DNA from 2 places in the Paenarthrobacter sp. E2MeOHC11 genome. Region 1 is predicted to be linked to the other one. Evidence: riboswitches for the same ligand, from Rfam matches in the RefSeq annotation. Region 1 holds a riboswitch; the other holds the start of a gene.
What was found. A riboswitch is a leader RNA that binds a small molecule or an ion and turns the genes downstream of it on or off. The one in region 1 is predicted to bind thiamine pyrophosphate.

Region 1 (5,229 bases):
AGTACATGTTCACCTTGCCGGGCAAGGACCGGATCGTGGTGGAGCCGGACTCCCGCAACGCCAAAGCCCTGCGCCGCCTGGAAGCCACCTGCTTTGAGCTGGGACCCATCATCCAGCTTGCGGAGAAGGAGGCCCAGTTGGGGTTCCTGACACGGGCAGGCTTTGACGAGATCCAGGAACAGAAGGCTCCCTAGTCCCCCATCACACAAGGCGAAGTGCCGCCGGCGCCCCCAACAGGCCGGCGGCACGCTTGTGCCCAGCTCGTTAGCGCGTGAAAGCGCTAGCGCCAGACAAAACTCCAGGTTCCAGCGCCTACAGCCGTGAGCACTGCACCCGCTGCGATGATCACACCGCCAAGGACCACCCAGGCGTCCAGCATCGAATACGTGGATTCGCGCGCCCACGTTCGCTGACCTCCGCCGAAGCCGCGCGCTTCCATGGTTACTGCCAGCCGCGAAGCCCTCCTTACGGCCTGGACCAAGAGCCCGAAGCTCTGGCCCAGCATGGCCTTCAGCCGCTGGAGCGGGCTGCCCTGCGAACCCACGCCGCGGGCACGGCGGGCCATGCCGATGGTCTGCCACTCCTCCGCCATCAGGCCCACCAGCCGCATTGCTGCCAGGGAGCCCAGGACAAAGCGGTGCGGCAGCTTTGCTTTCTGCGCCAGCGCATCGGCCAGGTCAGTCGGATCCGTGCAGGTCATCAGCAGGATCGCCGGGAGGGCAATCGCCAAACCGCGCAGCATGAAACCCAGCCCCAGCTCCAGGGAACCTTCGCTGATGGACCAGAGTCCGACGTCGAGCAGTACAGCGCCGCTGTCCGCCGCCACAATCGCCGTGCTCCAGCCGCCGATCGCCGCCGCGATGATCAGGGGCCAGGCGCGCTGCCACAAGAGCCGCAGGGTAAGCCCGGCCAGCGGGAACAATGCCAGTTCCGCAACCAGCGCCGTGGACGCCGACACCCAGTCGATGGACAGGGCCAGTACCAGGGAAATCAGGAAAACCGATACGAACTTCGCCAAGGGGTTTGCACGCGTCAGCAGGGCATGGTTTCCGCGGATGTTCAGTGCGTCCCTCATGCCGCACCCGCTTCCTGATGCGCAACATTGCCCTGTGCCACAGGTCCCAGCCGCAGCTCCGTTCCCCCGAGTACTGCACTGAATTCCTGGTCGTGGGTCACCGAGACCACTGCCGTTCCGGCGTCCAACAACTCCGAAAGGAATGACGCCAGCTCAGCCCAGGTGTTGGCATCCTGGCCGAATGTGGGCTCATCCAGCACCAGGACCTTCGGATGCGCCGCCAGAACCGTGGCCACCGAAAGCCGCCGCTTTTCCCCACCGGACAACGTGTAGGGATTGGCGTCCACAAGGTGCGTCAGCCTCAGCCGCTCCAGCAGTTCATCCACGCGTTCCTCGCCATGGCCCAGATGCTTGGGGCCAAACATGAGCTCGTCCAGGACCTTGCCCGTGACAAACTGGTGCTCCGGTTCCTGGAACACCGTCCCGATGCGGGAAATCAACTGGTCAGCTTTCCACGTGAACGGGTCAATACCCGCCCCCTCGGAAAGCTCGACGGCGGCACTCACCGCACCGTCCACCGGCGCCAAAAGGCCGGCCAACGTGAGAGCGAAAGTGGATTTGCCGGCACCGTTCGGTCCCGTGATGGTCAGGGCCTGGCCAGCCCTGACCTGTGCGCTGATGCCCGTTTGCACGGGAACAGGCGGGATGGTCTTGAAGCCTTTGCGCCGCGGTTTTTCCCGGGATACTGCGAGGTCCTGGGCTGCCAGGAGAAGCGTGGAAGTCTGGGGCCGGTTCTGCCGCGTCCGGGTTGCCGGAACGTATCCCGGCACCCACACGCCAGCCGCCATCAGCATGGTGCGTGCCTCGGACAGGACCTGCTCCGGAGGGCCGTCCAAGAGGACTCCGCCCGCGGCCTGCCCGGCGCCCGCAGCCGCGCTCGACCCCGCCACCGACCCTGGCTGCAGGACCACGATCCTGTCCACCAGGTCTTTCCACACAGAAACGCGGTGTTCCACCACAACCAGGGTGGCACCGGTCTTATCGAGGCAGCGCTTCACCGCATCACGGACCTCCAGCACACCCGCCGGATCCAAGTTGGCCGTCGGCTCGTCCAACAGGATCAGCCCGGGTCGCATCGCCAAAATGCCCGCAAGCGCAAGCCGTTGCTTCTGCCCTCCGGAGAGTGCCGCCGTTGGGTGATCCAGGGCCAAACCGCCGCCGGCAGCGGTGCGCAGCCCGACGTCGTCGAGCGCTTCATGGACGCGGGACCAGATCTCGTCCCGCGGCACGGCCAGGTTCTCGGCGCCGAAGGCGACGTCGTCACCCACGCGGGAGAGGACCACCTGGGTTTCGGGGTCTTGCTGCATCAGGCCGGCGCGGCCACGCTGTTCGCGGGGAGCAACGCCGTCGATCAGCAGGGAGCCGGTCTCGTCCGAGTCGTCTTCCTCATCACCCAGCACGCCGGCCAAGGCATGCAGGAGGGTCGATTTACCGGCGCCCGAAGGACCCAGCAGCAACACCCGTTCGCCAGGTTCGATCCGAAGGTCCAGACCCTCAATGGCAGGCTGGGCCCGGCCGGCATGCCGCCACCCCCAGCCCTCGGCTGAGATGGCGGCAGGCCTGACCGTGCCGCTTTGAGTCGCGGACATCAGCTGAAGACTGGCTCCGAAGCGGCCTTGCGCGACGCGAAGGAGCTCAGGACGCCGGTCTTCGCCAGGCCGCGGGTGGCGACCCAGGACAGTGCGCCTGCGATGATCGCGCCGGAAATGGTGGTGAAGCTGATGTAGGCAAGCTTGTCGATTGCCTCGTACGCGATGTTCCAGCCCCACGGAAGGAAGGAGTCGTTCAGGCCGCAGAAGAGGCCTGCGCCCGCGCCGGCGAGGAGGGCCGTGGGCAGGTTGAACTTCTTGTAGCGGAAAGCGGCGAAGATGAGCTCGGCGCCGAGTCCCTGCAGGACTCCGGAGATCAGCACTGTGGTGCCGTACTGCGAGCCCATGATGAGCTCACCGGTGGCAGCGACGGCTTCGCAGAACAACGCTGCGCCCGGCTTGCGGATAATGAGCATGCCCAGGACCGCGGGGATCATCCAGCCACCGGCGATCAGGCCGGTGAGGGGAGGGTACGTCGCGTTCAGGGGAATGGATACCAATGCAGCGCCCTGGGACCAGGCCCAGAAGATCACGCCGCCGGCGATGGCGATCAGAGCCGCCACAACGATGTCTACAACACGCCAGTTATAACTGGTCTTCTTCACGTTTACCGTGGTCATTTTCTGCCTCCTGAGGTACAGGAGGGGAAAGTGCTACCCGGATTCTCCAGCCGGCCTGCGCCGTCCGGATCCGGACACTCTGAGAAGCTCGACTCCCTTGCGCCGGTACTAACCGGATCAGGTTCGAGGGTCTGCGGCTGTCCGCACTCTCAGCGCCCTCGCGTCTCCTGCATCTCTGCAGGGTCCGACGGCGGCGCTCCCCTGTCGTTATCAAATCTGCCCTGATGGGCGGGTTCAGTTTACACCTGCGTCCATGGCGGGCGCTGGCCCGTTGCCCGCCTATGGTCACAATCGGATCAGCGCGCCCCGGGCCGGACGCGTTCCAGGCGTGCGTTGCGAGGCCCGCCCTACACCCCTCCCGCCGGTTTTGGCCTGCACACCAGGCCCCACAACGAGACCTGAGAGAATGATCCAGCAGACTCGACCGCGGCAAAGGGGCATATCTCATGACGGACCTACCCAAGCAGGATCACCCCGCAAGCGACACCACGGCGCCGGAACCTCGCCTTGCCGCCAGCGTCATCCTGCTCCGCAACGCCCCCGGCGGTCTCGAAGCCTTCGTCCAGCACAGGGTCAGCACCATGGACTTCGCTGCCGGAATGGTGGTGTTCCCGGGAGGCCGGGTGGATGCTGCGGACACGTCCGGCTGGGACTACCCCGCGGAGCTGCTCCAACACCACGCGGCCCAGTGGCGCCAAAGCTCCATAGGCGCTAATCCTGCGCAGGCGACCACGAGCGCGGGTACGGTCCTCACAGCCGCACTCCGGGAAGTCCAGGAGGAGGCGGGCCTGAGCATCCACTCCGCCGACCTCCGTCCATGGGCCAACTGGGTCACCCCGACGGACATGCCCAAGCGCTTCGACACCTACTTCTACATCGCCAAGCCTGCGCCAGGGGCTGAGCCCCAGCACCAAACCACTGAGGCCTGGCAGTCTCTGTGGATGCCAGTGGACGGAATTCTGGCGGCAGAGGCGGCCGGAACACTGAAACTGATGCCGCCCACCTATTACCTGCTGAAGGAAATCGCAGGGTTCGGCTCAGTGGAAGCGGTGTGGTCCGCGGAGCACACCGTCGTTCCGGTGCTCGCCCCGGTGGGTTCCATGGCCGCGTTCCTCAAGGAACGGGAAAACCGCCGGTAACAGCGTCCGCCCGGCCTTTACGGCTAGGCTGGGGACATGAACCTCTTCTTCAAGCTGCTGGGTACCGGAGTGAGCCTCGGAGCAGGCTTCGTCGGAACCAAACTCGTCAATAAAGGGTGGGAAAAGGCCACTGGCAACAAGCCACCCACAGGCAACGATGACTTGGAGACGAGCCTGCGCTCGGCCCTGACATTCGCCTTGATCTCTGCGTTCGTGAGCACCCTCATCCAGGTACTCGCCAGCCGCGGGACGCAGCGTGCCATCGCCCGCTTCGCCAAATCCAAGGACATCGTCTAGGCACCACCCGGACAACATGCAAGCGCGGGGCCACCATCAGTGGCCCCGCGCTTTTTGCCTATCAGTCGTTCAGATGAGCAGCCGTTCAGCGGTCGTTGCCAGGCTCTTGCCCGGCGGCCGCCCGTTGAACCACTGCCTCGAGTTCATCTTTGGTGAGCATCTCGCGGTGACCGTGCTTGGTGCGGTAGGCGGAGCGACCCACCATGTGGGCAGAAACGGGCGCCGTCAGCAGCTGGAAGATCCATGCCACCAGCAGGACCGGCCACACCCACCAGGTGCGCATCTGCAGGCCTATGGCGGCAAGCATGAGGAACAAACCCAGTACCTGCGGCTTGGTGGCAGCGTGCATGCGGCTCATAAGGTCCGGAAAACGGAGCAAGCCGATAGCAGCACCCAGGGACATCAGGGCGCCCACCACCAGGAACACGGCGGTCACACCATCGATCACGACATCGACGCCGGTGGGATCAGGACTCATTGTTCTGTTCCCTCCGCTCCGCCACAAACCG
Region 2 (5,229 bases), 1.0 Mb from region 1:
GTGCTCGAATCCGCTTTGGATGCCGATGCCGTTGCCAAGATCGTGGCCGAAGCCGTGTCCAAGGGCTCGGAACTGCGCCTGACCGATGAGAAGGGCCGCCAGATCATCGTCCCCGGCAGTGTCCTGGGTTACGTGGAGATTGGCGCCGAGGAAGTCCGCCGCGTCGGTTTCGGCGCCCTCTAGGGCATTGCCCACCTAACGTCGTCCGCTAAGGAGTCTTAATGCTTTCACTCGTGGTGGTGGTTCTGGCCACCGTTGCCACCGGCTTCATCGTGTGGGCCAACGACAAGAGGCACGGCAAGTACGGCATCGCCTTGCCGGCCGGCGTCTCTGCAGCCGTGGGCACCCTGAGCTGGATCGCTTTCATTAGTGCCGGTCTGGGCTACCAGCCAGGCGCAACGTGGATCCCTTGGGTCCTGCCGATCGTTCTGGGGACAGCTGCCGCCGCCGGCGTAGTGGTCTTCCTGGGCCGAACACGCACCCAGCACGATACTGCCGCCCTGACCAAAGCACTGAGGCTCTAACAGCGACAACCAAGCAACAGTGACCATCGCCCCTCGGGTGATGGTCACTGTTGCTTTAACGCTCCGCCAGTCCTGTTCAGGCGCCCCGATAGCGCTCCGGCTGGGCGGCGGCACCAATCCCGGCTGCGGCCTCACTCACGGAAGCCGCGGCGGCGACGTCGCGTTGGGTCACCTGCCCACCCGCATCGTGGGAGACGTAGCGCACGAACACCCGGTTGTAACGCCAGTCAAGATCCGGATGATGGTTTTGTTCTTCGGCGATCCGGCCGATCGCGGCGATAAGAGCCAGGGCAAGGGCCGCCGTCGGGGTTTTATAGACGGTGACGAGGCCATCCTGATATCTCCAGTCCGGAAGGTCCCGAAGAGCGCCTTCGACATCCGCCTGAGTCAGGTGGTCATCGTTGCCCGCCACGACTACTCCTTCCACACAGGAGAACCCTGCATCTAGAGGAACTCCGCCCGGCCCTCCATGGCTGAGGACGCCAAGGCGTGCTCTCGCCGCGGAATCCGGCCTGCTTGCTTGGCCAGCCTACCGGCGATGACGGCGTGTTTGAAGGCTTCGCCCATCTGTACCGGGTTCTGCGCCCTGGTCACTGCGGTGGCCAACAGGACGGCGTCGCAGCCCAACTCCATGGCGAGGGCGGCGTCGGATGCCGTCCCGATTCCAGCATCGAGCACCACCGGAACTGAGGCCCGGGACACGATGAGCTCGATGTTGTGCGGGTTCAGGATGCCGAGGCCCGTCCCAATGGGTGAGCCCAACGGCATGACGGCAGTGGCTCCCAGGTTCTCGAGCCTGAGTGCCAGTACGGGATCATCATTGGTATAGGCGAAAACCTTGAAGCCCCGGTTCACCAGTTGTTCCGTTGCATCCACCAGCTCCACGGCGTCCGGAAGCAGTGTGTGTTCGTCCGCGATGACTTCCAGCTTCACCCAGTCGGTCTCCAGGGCCTCGCGCGCCAGTTCAGCGGTCATCACGGCGTCCTTGGCAGTGAAGCAACCCGCCGTGTTGGGCAGCACGCGGATGCCATGGTCCACAAGGAGTTGGAAGAGCGATCCGGTTTCGGCCGGCGAGTAGCGCCGCATGGCCACAGTGGTGAGCTCGGTCCCGGAGGCCAGGAGTGCGGCGCCCAGACCGTCCAGGCTCGGGGCACCTCCTGTCCCCATGATCAGGCGGGAGCCGAATTCGACGCCCTCGATCACCAGCGCGTCGGTAGGTACGTCCGTGGTGCGGACCTCAGTGTTTGCTGTTGTCATGCTTCAGCCTCCTTGGACTGCGGTAACGAGTTCGAGTTCGTCTCCGGCGGCGAGCGCTGTCGCAGACCATTGGCTGCGCGGCACCACCTCGGAATTGCGCGCGACGGCGACACCCAGCTTGCCGCCGTCGGCTGCCTGTCCGCGGTGGTCCAGGACGCGGCCGGTGACAGCGGTGACGAGTGTGCTGACGGAAGCGTCCTCCGGCACTGCGTGGTCGGATCCGTTGAGTTTGATGTTCATGCTGTTTCCTTACTCGGAACGTGTGCCGGCGTAAGAGCCCGCGATAGGGATGTGTTGGTGGCGAAACGGTCCGGACGGAAGTGCGCCCATCGGGGGTCTGCCGAACCGTTGATCAGGTCGCACACGATCCTGGCGGCCACGGGTGTCAGGAGAACACCGTGACGGAAGAATCCTGTGGCGATCACCAGCCCGTCAACGTCTCCGCTGGTAGTGGCGACGCGGCCAAGAAGCGGTGCATTATCCGGAGTCCCGGGGCGGGCCCGGGCTGTTGCTTCAAGGAGTTCCAATTCCGCCACGGCAGGGACCAGGGTTTGGGCATCCCGCAGAAGTTGATATACGCCGCCGGCTGAGACAGCGTTGGACGACGCAGACAAGCCGTCCTCGCGTTGGGTGGCCCCGATGACCACGGTGCCATCATCCCGGGGAACGATGTACACCGGTACGCCGCGCACCATGCCGCGGACTGTGGAAGTCACCAACGGCCGCAGGTGGTCGGGGACGCGAAGCCTGAGGATGTCGCCGTATACCGGCCTCACAGGAAGGCTGAGACCGTCAGGGAGTCCGGACAACTCCGCGGCCCCCAGACCGTTGGCCACCACGGTTTCACTGGCGTGGACAGTGGCGCCGGAGTCGAGCTCCACTCCTGAGACGCGCCCACCGTCCCACAACAACCGGCGGGCGCCGGCACGGACCCCGTACCCGTCATCCGTTCCGTGCACCCACGTAGCGTCCCGGTGCGAGTGGTTCTCCAGTTCAGTCACCAGGCAGGCCGCCAGCTTCCGGGGATCCACTTGGTGATCGGCCGGGATGTCGAAGGCGCAGGAGATTTGCGGGCTGAGGAGCGGCTCGCGCACCCTCGCGTCGCGAAGGGCCAGCGGTTCAACGGCCAGGCCGGCTCCAAGCTGTACGGCGCGGAGATCGGCGAGCGCCCTGCGGTCGGCGGCGTCGGCACCCACGGCGAGTGTCGGCGTCGCGCGGTATCCAGTGTCAGTACCTTCACGGGAAAGTGCGTCCGCGAAGGACGGCCACAGGTGCGAAGACTCCAGCATCAGTTCCAGGAGGTCTTCCTCCTGGTAGTGCAGTTCGCTGACAGGGGCAAGCATCCCTGCCGCAGCGTAAGTGGCTCCGGTTGCCGGTGCGGGATCGATCAGTGCCACCGAGCGGCCCAGCCGCCGGGCTCCGTGGGCGATGCCAAGGCCAATAATGCCGCCCCCAATGACCGCCACGTCTGCGTGGAGGGGGGTATGGCGGGATTCTGCCATTCGTTTCCTTCCCTACGCCGGTACTAGCCGGATCAGGTCAAGCGGTCGGCGCTGAAGCCCTCTCAGCCGGACGGTCATATAACGAACGTCGCGGCTCCCGCAGTACGTGCCCAGTTTAGAGGAACTACTCTGGTTTCCATGACCCAGCCTGATGCCCTCTCCGCCGCCCGCCTGTACTTGTGCACCGATGCCCGCAAACAGCAAGGCGATTTCGAAGACTTTGTGGACGCCGCTTTCGAGGGCGGCGTGGACATCATCCAACTCCGCGACAAGGCGCTGGAAGCGGCCGAAGAATTGGAAATGCTGGCTGTCCTGCGCAGCGTGGCCCAACGTCATGGAAAGCTTTGGGCAGTGAACGACCGCGCCGATGTTGCCGGTATTTCCGGGGCTCCGGTGTTCCATGTCGGCCAAAAGGACCTCCCTTTGACGGCCGCCCGGACCCTCCTGCCGAACGTCACGGGAATAGGCCTGTCCACGCACACCACTACGCAGATCGATGCCGCAATCGCCGCGTCGTCGAGCCCCACCGGACTGGACTATTTCTGTGTCGGCCCCGTCTGGGCAACACCGACCAAACCCGGTCGGCAAGCCGTCGGTCTGGACCTGGTCACATTTGCCGCGAAAGCGGTCAAACACGCAGAAGTGGATCTCCCCTGGTTCGCCATCGGCGGCATCGACCACAGCAACGTGGAGCAGGTGGTTGCCGCTGGCGCCAGCCGCATCGTCGTCGTCCGGGCCATCACTGAGGCCACGGATCCGACAGCGGCCGCCAAGTCGCTGTTGCAGGCACTGGACACCGTATAGCGGAAGCAAGCGGCCAGGAGGTTACGCAGTCAGGCCGAGGCCTGTCATCCGTCGTGCGTGCTTCTCGGCGAGCTCGCCGGTCAGCCTCTTGACTGCTGCACGGGCGTCGCCACCGCTCCTCAGCGTGGGCCCCAGCTGCGGGTGTTCCGTGCCGACGCGTTGGGCCTGCGTCAGTGCTTCGCCCACCAGGCGTCGGCCCCAGAGGGCCAGACGCGAGGCCAAGCGGGGGTCATCGGCCAGTGCCCGCCTGAGCAGGACACGCAGGACCTCCGTTGCCTGATCGGGAGAAGCCACGCGATCAACGAACTGTTGGGTCGTGGCATCAAGGAATACCGCGACGGCCCTGTAAAAGTCCGATGACACGGTATCGATGACGTAGGCCTTCATGACGGATTCGAACCAGTCCCCTGGCTTGGTGCGTTCATGGAAGTGGTCGAAGGAGCGCTGGAACGGCAGCATGGCCTCTTCGGGATCGATGCCCATCTCGGCCAGCCGATCGTTGAGGAGTGCAAAGTTTCCGTAGGCGCCCACGGCGATTTTTGCCAAGACTGAGCGGTCATGAAGCGTGGGGGCGTAGCGGGAATCGACGGAGAGCCGCCCAAACGCTGACAACTCGCCATATGCCATTGCTCCAAGCAGCTCCGCGGCGAGTTGCCCGGTTGAAGCTGCAGCGTCCGGGGAAGTGCCCATGATCCAAGACTATCCGCCGGATTCGGGCTAACCTGATTTTCGTGTCACATCATCGGATTGCACCCAACGTCGACGATTCGTCGGACCAGCTTGCCGCCGCACTGGCTGCCCTGAGGACCGAGCTGGACCTTCCTGGTGCATATCCGGCAGCGGCCGTAGCAGAAGCACGCCAAGCCGTGGAAACCCTGAAGTTGCCGGACCGGGACATGCGCGAAATCCCCTTCCTGACCATCGACCCTGCCACGTCGACAGACCTGGACCAGGCGTTGTTCATGGACCGCTCCGGTGACGGATACAAGGTTCTCTACGCCATCGCCGACGTGCCGGCCTTCGTGGTCCCCGGCGGCGCCCTGGATGCCGAGACACGGCAGCGCGGGCAGACGTTCTACGCTCCTGACGGGCGGATCCCCCTGCACCCGGAGGTCATCAGCGAGAACGCCGGAAGCCTGCTG

Region 2: linked by a shared signal. The riboswitch ahead of thiO (glycine oxidase ThiO) and the one ahead of ACSSVG_RS13035 (ECF transporter S component) in region 1 are both predicted to bind thiamine pyrophosphate.

What each region holds. Positions count from the first base shown of each region.
Region 1 covers NZ_CP196673.1:2,776,633-2,781,861, reverse strand. Annotated here, with positions in the region: gene ACSSVG_RS13050 (GNAT family N-acetyltransferase) at 1-194, shown strand, start outside; gene ACSSVG_RS13045 (energy-coupling factor transporter transmembrane component T family protein) at 281-1,075, opposite strand; gene ACSSVG_RS13040 (ABC transporter ATP-binding protein) at 1,072-2,664, opposite strand; gene ACSSVG_RS13035 (ECF transporter S component) at 2,664-3,284, opposite strand; TPP riboswitch at 3,361-3,497, opposite strand; gene ACSSVG_RS13030 (NUDIX hydrolase) at 3,731-4,423, shown strand; gene ACSSVG_RS13025 (DUF4235 domain-containing protein) at 4,460-4,720, shown strand; gene mnhG (monovalent cation/H(+) antiporter subunit G) at 4,806-5,198, opposite strand; gene ACSSVG_RS13015 (MrpF/PhaF family protein) at 5,188-5,229, opposite strand, start outside.
Region 2 covers NZ_CP196673.1:3,795,510-3,800,738, reverse strand. Annotated here, with positions in the region: gene ACSSVG_RS17730 (DUF3107 domain-containing protein) at 1-183, shown strand, start outside; gene ACSSVG_RS17725 (hypothetical protein) at 222-524, shown strand; gene ACSSVG_RS17720 (4a-hydroxytetrahydrobiopterin dehydratase) at 601-936, opposite strand; gene ACSSVG_RS17715 (thiazole synthase) at 969-1,781, opposite strand; gene thiS (sulfur carrier protein ThiS) at 1,785-2,021, opposite strand; gene thiO (glycine oxidase ThiO) at 2,018-3,283, opposite strand; TPP riboswitch at 3,276-3,394, opposite strand; gene thiE (thiamine phosphate synthase) at 3,422-4,087, shown strand; gene ACSSVG_RS17695 (ferritin-like fold-containing protein) at 4,109-4,777, opposite strand; gene ACSSVG_RS17690 (RNB domain-containing ribonuclease) at 4,819-5,229, shown strand, end outside.